3 regions of the Thalassolituus sp. ST750PaO-4 genome follow, and region 1 is predicted to be linked to each of the others. Evidence: predicted binding sites of a transcription regulator. Region 1 holds the regulator's gene; each other region holds the start of a gene.

The links. Region 1 encodes LexA, which represses DNA repair genes until DNA is damaged. Its sites were predicted from a motif close to TACTGTNTANNTANACAGTA; they were not measured.
Region 2: the regulator LexA is predicted to act here: its motif matches at 1,729-1,748, upstream of recN (DNA repair protein RecN).
Region 3: the regulator LexA is predicted to act here: its motif matches at 1,168-1,187, upstream of HUF18_RS05550 (amine dehydrogenase large subunit).

What each region holds. Positions count from the first base shown of each region.
Region 1 covers NZ_JABVCB010000001.1:76,733-79,939, reverse strand. The annotation lists gene HUF18_RS00350 (YfaZ family outer membrane protein) at 1-337, shown strand, start outside; gene HUF18_RS00345 (DUF6586 family protein) at 363-842, shown strand; gene HUF18_RS00340 (hypothetical protein) at 964-1,215, shown strand; gene HUF18_RS00335 (cell division inhibitor SulA) at 1,326-1,772, opposite strand; gene lexA (transcriptional repressor LexA) at 1,805-2,404, opposite strand; gene HUF18_RS00325 (TetR/AcrR family transcriptional regulator) at 2,671-3,207, shown strand, end outside.
Region 2 covers NZ_JABVCB010000013.1:572,926-576,132, forward strand. The annotation lists gene recN (DNA repair protein RecN) at 27-1,700, opposite strand; gene grpE (nucleotide exchange factor GrpE) at 1,850-2,425, shown strand; gene dnaK (molecular chaperone DnaK) at 2,542-3,207, shown strand, end outside.
Region 3 covers NZ_JABVCB010000005.1:688,206-691,412, forward strand. The annotation lists gene HUF18_RS05535 (histidine triad nucleotide-binding protein) at 1-201, opposite strand, end outside; gene HUF18_RS05540 (phosphoribosyl-ATP diphosphatase) at 235-567, opposite strand; gene hisI (phosphoribosyl-AMP cyclohydrolase) at 595-975, opposite strand; gene HUF18_RS05550 (amine dehydrogenase large subunit) at 1,295-2,494, shown strand; gene HUF18_RS05555 (MauE/DoxX family redox-associated membrane protein) at 2,487-3,032, shown strand; gene mauD (methylamine dehydrogenase accessory protein MauD) at 3,042-3,207, shown strand, end outside.

The DNA.
Region 1 (3,207 bases):
AACCAGTCACCTGTATATCGGTGTGGGTGCAAAAGTGATTGCCTTTACCACCGATGATTTTGATGGCGCGGCTATGGGGGTTGGTGGCTTTTTCCGCTACAGCTTCCCGGCAGCTCCGGATGTTGGTCTGGCGGGCTATGCCTATTACGCGCCGCCGGTTGTATCATTCGGTGATGCTGAAAACATGATCAACAGCGATATCCGTCTGCAGTTCAGTCTGCTGCCTACGGCACGAATCTATGGCGGCTATCGTTACAACAGCATCCGTATTGAAGATATTAATGACCGTTACAAACTGGGCGATGGTGCTCACTTCGGTCTGACCATCGACTTTTAATCTCAATTTTCCGCCGGAGCAGGCTATGTCGCAGTGGATTGGCTTCACCAATCAGAAACTCTATCAGTGCCGGTTGTTGCTGGAACAGCTGGCTGCTCAGCAGTCGGCTGCTCCAGCCTTGAAGCAGGCGCTGGAAGAGAGTGCGCTGTATCAGCTGCGCGATGCCTGGCTGTCTTACCTGGCCGAACTGGGTGATATGGTTGCTTATCGTCAGCCTGTCCGCTCTCTGGAATCACTGCTGCAGAATGCGCCGCTGACCACCGGCGAAATGCGCGAGCTGCAGCATCTGGCGGAGAATGGATTTTCCTGGCTGGCACAGATGCTGGCAGCGGCAGATGCTCAGGGACGTCCGTCCGGAATGAATCAGCCGGCAGCGGCCGTACAGACGGTTGAGGCTCAGGGCCGGATTGCGTTGGTTGCCACCCCGCACTCACCGGTTGCCGGTTGGCTGCAGGATCTGACCCGCCTGATTGAAGACCAGCGCGCCAATCGTCAGGAAAGCTGACTCCTTGATGAGCATATTTATGCAGAACCGTTTACTTTTTATTACTAACGGTTCTGTGTGTCGCTCAAGCTATTGAAAACATCCTGTGATACACTCCCGCGCCCAGTTTTGAGAGGCGGTTATGGCGCGCTTTTTTGAAATCGTAGAACTTTCCAATGGTGATATCGCCCTGCGTCGTGCCGACGATCAGGACAGCGATGCACTGGTGTGTATTCATTTTTCCGAAGATGCCAAGGCCAGCCTGCAGGCGCATCATATGGATGTTGCGCGGGTAATGCTGGAAGCCGGTGTACGTAAAGTCGGCGAGCTTTCCGGTATGGAAGTTGAGCGCGAAGACTTCGACACCCCTGAGTATCAGCAACGATTGCACTGAGCTGTGCTGTAGTGAATTGCCTACAGTCTGTACGTGTGAAGCTGTGCTGAAAGCATAAAAAAGCCCTGATCAAGATCAGGGCTTTTTTTGTGTTCGTCGTTTTCTACGCTTCAGGGGCGGCGCTGAATCAGCACCACATGGCTGCCGCTCTGGTCGGCCTGCTGGCGAATGACCTGCCGTTCGTGGTTGCTCAGCTCGCCCTGCCATTCAACAATCATATGACTGTTGCCGGCCGCCAGAACTTTGCTGCACAGGGCCAGCTGGGTGTCATTGCACAGATCGAGATGAATCACCGGCGAATGCTGCAGGCCCATGCTTTCCAGCCAGCTTTTATTCATCGGACGGTGCGGGCTCAGCCACATCAGCCAGCGCTTATGCGCATTGCACTGTGCCAGCATCGGCAGCAAATGCATGGGCTGAATCGCACCGCCTTCACTGACGATGACCTCGGTCAGACTGCCGCGCAGCGCACTGGTGCTGACCCTGGTCATTCTGCCTGGTTGCTGGCTGCTGAGAGATAAGCCGGCTTCTTCCATTCCGAGTAATAACTGACGCATAACAATCACCCCGAACCTGTGAACAGTTGCTGTTAGCTGCGGCGTACAACGCCGACGTATAAACCTTCAACGGCAAATTCCGTTTCCCGCAGATCAACTTCAATGGGCTTAAAGTCGTCATTTTCCGGGTGCAGAATCACCTGATTACGCTTCTTCTCGTAGCGCTTGACCGTTACTTCGTTATCGACGCGGGCAACGATGATTTCGCCATTACGGGCGGTTTCGGCTTTGTGTACCGCAATGTAGTCGCCGTCGAGAATACCGATGTTCTTCATACTGTCGCCATGAACTTCCAGCAGGAAGTCTGCAGAAGGGCGGAAGAAGCTGGGTGGAATCTCGCAGTAATCGGCGATGTGTTCCTGAGCCAGGATAGGCTCACCGGCGGCTACACGGCCAACGATCGGCAGACCCGGGTTCTGCTCTTCAACAATGCGCAGGCCGCGGGAAGCGCCGGGCATAATTTCAATCGCACCTTTACGTGCCAGCGCCTTCAAGTGTTCCTCTGCGGCGTTAGGCGATTTAAAGCCCAGCTCGGCAGCAATTTCGGCGCGAGTGGGCGGAAATCCTGTTTCTTCCAGTGAGGAGCGGATGAAATCCAGAACCTGCTGTTGTCGTGCCGTGAGCTTGATCATGATGCTTATCCAGTCTGTTGATCCATACAGTATGGTGTAAATGTATACAGTATTTTATCCAGTGTAAACCCCTGTTATCAGAGGTCTGTGGATTGCGGTGTATTCACCGCCGTTGTACTGACCCGGATAATGGAGTGAGGCTTTTAGCCTTTGGCCGTATATGGGGTTGCCTAAATCTCGTTTTAAACGTATGTTTGAAACAGTTGTTTTGTACTGTCGGCGATGGCAATAAAGCCGCGACAGCGTGATAAGGCAGATGCAGGGTTATGGCACAGAAAGATACGGTAAAAAGTATCCTGAATGCGGCAGAGGAGTTGTTTTCGGAGCGTGGCTTTGCCGAGACCTCATTGCGGAATATCACCACGAAGGCCGGAGTGAATCTGGCGGCGGTGAATTATCATTTTGGCTCTAAGAAGGCGTTGATTCAGGCGGTATTTGCCCGTTTCCTGACGCCATTCTGCGAAGATCTGGAACGTGAGCTGGATGCCGTACAGGCACGTCTGGATGGCAAGGTACCGGAATTACCGGGCATATTAATGCTGCTGTCGCAGACGGCGCTGCGTGCCGGACATGACAGCCCGCGCCGCCTGGGTATCTTTATGCGCCTGCTGGGACTGGCTTATACCCAGGGGCAGGGGCATTTACGCCGTTTTCTGCAGAAAGAATATGGCCCGGTGTTTAAAGCCTTTATGCGTCTGGTGACGGCTGCGACTCCTGAACTTTCCGATGAAGACCGTTTCTGGCGTATCCACTTTATGCTGGGGGCGACGGTGTTTACATTGTCGGGGGCCGATTCACTGACG
Region 2 (3,207 bases), on a different contig from region 1:
ATCAGTATCGCTGTGCTGGCACCGGTCTATCTGACCAGCGCCAGCATTTCTTGCGCATGAGCCAGGGTTTGTTTGGTGATATCGACGCCGCCCAGCATCCGCGCAATTTCCTCTGAGCGCTGTTTCTCACTCAGTTCACGCAGCTGGGTGTGGGTGGCGCTGTCACCACTGATTTTGCTTACCTGATAATGCTGATGTGCCTGAGCAGCGACCTGCGGCTGGTGGGTAACACAGAGCACCTGGCTGTCTTTGCCAAGCGTCCGTAGCAGGCGGCCAACGCGCTCAGCGGTTCCGCCACCGATGCCGACATCGACCTCATCAAAAATCAGACAAGGTGTTTCGCTGACGGCAGCGGTTACCACCTGAATGGCCAGGCTGATACGGGCCAGCTCACCGCCAGAGGCGACTTTGGCCAGTGGGCCGCCGGGCATGCCCGGGTTGGTCTGTACAAAAAAGCCGATCTGGTCGATGCCATGTTTGTTGCCGTGCTCGGTACTGCCGGCTTCAACCTGAGTGATAAAGCGGGCGCGACCCAGAGCAAGTGCTTCAAAGTGTGATTCAACTTCTCTGTCCATGCGCGCAGCGGCGGCCTGACGGGCACTGCTGAGCTGTTGTGCCAGTGTGCTGTATTCTGCCTGCAGTTCCTGTACCTGCTGTTCCAGTTCAGCCAGATCTTCGTCGCTGAGATTCAGGCCGGCGAGCGCTTCTTCCTGCTCCTGCCAGTAAGAGTGCAGTTGTTGTGGCTGAATCTGATGCTTGCGCGCCATGCTGTACAGGTCACTGAGGCGGCTTTCTACCTGTTGCAGCCGGTGCGGATTGATATCGACCAGCTCAAGGTAGTGCTGCAGCGAACGACCGGCTTCTTCCAGCTGGATTTGCGCCTGTTGCAGCAAATCCCGGGCTTCGTTCAGCAGCGGATGCTGGTCGTCGATATTATCGAGGCGGGTAATGGCCTGATAGGTCAGCTGGGTTGCAGCCAGCTCGCCGTTGTCGTCACCATAACAGGCAGCCATCGCATACTGGCCGTTAAGCAGCATACTTTCGGCATTGGCCAGACGTTTATGTTCGGCTTCCAGCTCGTCCAGCTCGGTCTCTCCCGGTGCCAGCTGGCGCAGCTCTTCAACCTGATAGGTCAGCAGCTGACGCTGGGCGGTTACTTCGGCACTTTCTTCCTGCAGCATGGCAAGGCGTTTGGCGTGTTGCTGCCACTCGGACCAGACCAGAGCTACCTCGGTTGCCTGCAGCTGCAGCCCGCCAAAGGCATCCAGCAGCTGGCGCGGGGTGTCTTTCTGCAGCAGGCGCTGATGGGCATGCTGGGAGTGAATTTCGATCAGATACTGACCGATGTCTTTCAGGTCGTTGGCGGATGCGGGGCGACCATTGATATAGCCGCGTGAACGGCCTTCGGCGGAAATAATACGGCGCAGGATTACCCAGTCATCATCGGCGGGAATATCCCGCTGTTGCAGCCATAACCGCGCCTGTTCGTTCAGTGTGAATGAGGCGGACACTTCGGCTTTTTCGGCATTGTTACGCACACAGCCGGCGTCGGCCCGCTCGCCGAGTGTTAGCCCGAGCGCATCAAGCAAAATCGATTTACCCGCACCGGTTTCGCCGGTAATCACCGACATACCGGGTTGCAGTTCAAGTTCCAGCTGATCGACTAACGCAAACTGATGAATGGACAGATGAGCCAGCATGGTCATGCTCCGTATCTGAATGGATATACAGTGTTTTTATATACAGTATAAGATTCTGTCAAGAGAATGTTGCAGCGCTGCCCTTGAATCTCATCCGTTCGTCCCCCATATAGCCGACAGTTTCGAAAATAGTGATCGAGGAAAGATAGATGTCGGAAGAGCAGAAGGTTCAAGAAGAACTCCAGGAACAACTGGACACTGAAACTCCGGTGGATGCGGCGGATGCCACTGCCACAGAATCTGCTGATGATCAGCTTGCCGGCGCACTGCAGGAAGTGGCTGAGCTGAAAGAACAGGTGTTGCGTGTTCAGGCGGAAATGCAGAACGTACGCCGTCGTGCTGAGCTGGATGTGGAAAAAGCCCATAAGTTTGGCGTTGAGAAGTTTGCCAACGAAATGCTGGCGACCGTCGATAATCTGGAACGCGCGCTGGCTGCGGCTGTTGCCGATGATGAAGCGACAAAAGCGATTCGCGAAGGCGTGGAAATGACCCTGAGCGGCCTGGTTGCCGGTCTGGAAAAATTCAAGGTGGAAAGTGTAGATCCGGTTGGTTCTGCGTTTAATCCGGAATTCCATCAGGCAATGGCCATGGTTGAGAATCCGGATGCCGCACCGAATACAGTTATTGCGGTGATGCAGAAAGGTTACACCCTGCAGGGACGCCTGTTGCGTCCGGCAATGGTGGTGGTGAGTAAAGGCGCACCACAAATCGACGAAAGCGCCTGATTTTATTGTTACCGGGGGCCTTGAAAGCCTGTTTCCCGGACTTATATAGAAAGCAACACAAATACAACGGTTAATAGTTCACGCAGCGTAAGCTGCCATGAATGGAGAATTGAAAAATGGGTAAGATTATCGGTATCGACCTGGGCACCACCAACTCCTGTGTGGCAATCCTGGATGGCGACAAAACCAAAGTGATTGAAAACGCTGAAGGCGATCGCACCACTCCTTCCGTCGTTGCTTATGCTGACGACGAAGTACTGGTTGGCCAGTCAGCCAAGCGTCAGGCCGTCACCAACCCGAACAACACCCTGTTTGCGGTTAAGCGTCTGATCGGTCGTCGTTTCAAAGACGACGTAGTACAGAAAGATATCTCCATGGTTCCTTACAAAATCATGGAAGCGGATAACGGTGATGCCTGGGTAGAAGTAAAAGGCGAAAGATATGCGCCACCACAAATCTCTGCTGAAATTCTGAAGAAAATGAAGAAAACCGCAGAAGATTATCTGGGCGAGAAAGTAACTGAAGCGGTTATTACCGTACCGGCTTACTTTAACGATTCCCAGCGTCAGGCAACCAAAGACGCCGGTAAAATCGCTGGTCTGGAAGTTAAGCGTATCATCAACGAGCCAACCGCTGCGGCTCTGGCTTATGGTATGGATAAAGAAGGCGGCGACCGCACCATCGCAGTATATGACCTGGGTGGTGGTACCTTCGATATTTCCATTATCGAAGTGGCTGACGTTGACGGTGAAAAACAGTTCGAAGTACTGGCAACCAACGGT
Region 3 (3,207 bases), on a different contig from region 1:
GCTGAGCATTAAATGGCTCATCAGGCTGGCATCAGCCTCGCTCAGATCATTCAGGTTAACGATATGGCGCTTGGGAATGACCAGCAGGTGGGTGTCTGCTTTAGGCGCAATATCGTGAAACGCCAGCAGGTGCTCATCTTCATAAACGACATTGGCCGGAATCTTTCCGGCGACAATCTGGCAAAACAGACAGTCCGGCATACTCAATCTCTCAGTTCTCTGGTCTGTACCGGTTTACTTGGGCGTACGTGACGCCTTTTCTTCCAGGCCGGACATATTAAAGCGTCGTGCCAGTTCGTTAACCACGGCTTCCGGGCGCTCACCCAGCTTGGCCAGTGCCACCAGGGTGTGGAACCACAGGTCGGCGGTCTCGTAGATAACATCGCTGTTATCGCCACTGGTCTCGGCGTCTTTGGCGGCCAGAATGGTTTCGGTGGCTTCTTCGCCAACCTTCTCCAGAATCTTGTTCAGGCCCTTGTGATACAGGCTGGCCACATAGGATGAATCGGCGGCCGCGCTCTTACGTTCTTCAAGGATATCGCCGAGGGCGGAAAGTATATCGCTCATAGCTGTTTCAGTTTCGTTAAGTAGCAATCAATAAATGTCTTTCGGATCTTTCAGCACCGGATCAACGCTGACCCATTCGCCATCCTGATAGACCCGGTAGAAGCAGCTTTCGCGGCCGGTGTGACAGGCGATACCGCCAATCTGTTCCACCTGCAGGGTGATGACATCGGCGTCACAGTCGAGGCGCACTTCGTGCAGCTGCTGCACATGGCCGGAAGACTCGCCTTTACGCCACAGTTGCTGGCGCGAGCGGGAATAGTAGATGGCGCGGTTTTCCTGCACCGTCAGCGCCAGTGCTTCCCGGTTCATCCAGGCCATCATCAGGATACGGCCGGTCTTATAATCCTGCGCAATGGCCGGCACCAGACCATCGGCGTCCCACTTTACGGCATCAAGCCAGTTACTCATAACATCCCCCGCGTTCAGAGGTCGCAGGATACCCCATGCCCGGGGTTTCGGGTAGGGCTTCGCCGCCTGTGGATGCAGGTGAAGAAGGCAGCAAACAAGACGCACCAGAACAACGCCGGCGTTATTGTCCGGCGCGCCTTTATAGTGCTGACGGTTTTATCGTTAATAGCGGGCACTAACAGTACGTAACAATTCTGATCAAATTGTCAGTATTGGCCTCTTTAGGTACCCCATCAGAGGTAGGTTTGGCCTGTTAACTCAGGCATTGGCATGGGCGCTGCTCTTCACTCCTGCAGACTCACAACAAGAGCTGCAAACCATGACGTTAACCAAGCAAAAAAGTAAAACCAGAAACCTGTCCCGCCGCGTATTCACTCCGGCACCGCTGGCGGCCTGTATCGCAACCCTGCTGTTGTCGGCGGTGATGCCGGCGGCGCAGGCAGAGCCCTTTAAGCCGGAAGTTTTTACGGTCGAGAAAACCATTCAGCCCGGGCCGAATGTGTTTATGAACGAAGCCGCGTGGGGGGGCGCCAGCCAGATTCACGTCTTCGCTCAGGATGACCTGCACTATAAAGGTTCGATGCCGGCGGGGATTACCTCGCAGATGAAAGTCTCGAAAGACGGCAAAACCGTTTACGTGCTGTCGGACTTTGCCAAGCGCATTACTTATGGTCCGGTAGAAAGTGTGGTGCAGGTGTATGACGTAGAAACCCTGAGCCGTAAGAAAGAAATCATCGTGCCTAATAAAGCCGTAAAAGCCATTGGCATGACCCAGCTGCTGGAATTAAGCGCCGATGAAAAACTGCTGTATGTGCAGAATGCCACACCGGCCACCTCGGTTTCGGTCATTGATATTGCCGCCGGCGAAGTGATTACTGAAGTGCCGACCCCGGGATGTTACGGCGTTTATCCGGCACTCAAAGGCACCAGCTTCAGTACGCCCTGTGGTACCGGTCAGCTGAAAACCTTCACCCTGAAAGGTAAGGAATACAGTGTTGAAGCATCGGGCAAATTATTCGATGTGGATGCCGACCCGATTTATATCCACAGCGAACGCCGTAAAAACGGTGAGCTGATCCTGACCACCTTCGGCGGTGCCCTGTACCTCGCCGATGACAGTGGCAAAACCGTAAAAATGAAAGAAAAACTGCAGGTGAATGCCGGCATCGAAGGCGACTGGGCTCCGGGTGGTTATGCCATCACGGCTTACAGCAGCACGCTGGATATGGTGTTTATGCTGATGCATTCAGGCGCTTATGACGGCAGCCATAAAAACGGCTCTGAAGAAATCTGGGCTTACAGTCTGAAGAAGAAAAAACTCATCAGCCGTTCTCCGGCACCGCATATGGTGGCGCTGAGTGTGACTGAGGGCAAAACCCCGGTGCTGTTCGGTTCCAATGAAGAAGATGAAACCATCGACAAGTACGTACTGAGCAGCGATGGCGACTTTATGTTTGAGAAGGCGGCGGCCGACGAAAAAGCCGGTTGGACCACCTCGCTGGCGGTGTCTCATGACTGAGTTACTGCCACTGGCGAGCCTCACGCTGCTGGTGTTTACCCTGCTGGTATTCCTGCGCGCTGCACTGCACAAAGCACTGGATTTTCTCGAATTCCAGGGCTTTGTTGCCGACTACGAACTGCTGCCGGAAGCTTTGGTTAAGCCCGCTGCTGCTGCCTTGCTGGCTCTCGAAGGCGTGCTGGTGCTGATGCTGTTATTCAGCGCCAGCCGTGTTGCCGGACTGGTGCTGGCGGCGCTGTTGCTCGGGGGATATGCCATCGCTATGGGCATCAATATCCATCGCGGTCATACCCGCATCGAATGTGGCTGTGGCGGTACTCCGCAACTGCTGAGCAAAACCCTGTTGCTGCGTAATGCGCTGCTGATGGTCTTCGCTCTGCTGCCATTGCTCGGTCTGCCGGAAGCACTGCAGAGCGCCGAAATCGTGGTGGCCATCGCTGCTGCCGTCTTTATGTCGCTCGCCTTCCTGTTATTTGAGCAGGTGAACGCCAACCTGCTGGCCATCCGTGAAATGGCCAACTCACTGAAACGAATTTAAGAGGTCGTTATGACTGCTTTGTATTTTGCTGTCGCATTTTTATTTGTTGCCGTAATGGCGCTGGCCCTCGCCTTTTTTGTGCTGGCCCGCCAGATCGGCGTGTTGTTTGAACGTATCGCGCCGATGGGTGCGCTGATGAATGACTCCGGGCCGAAAGTCGGTGATTTAACCCCGG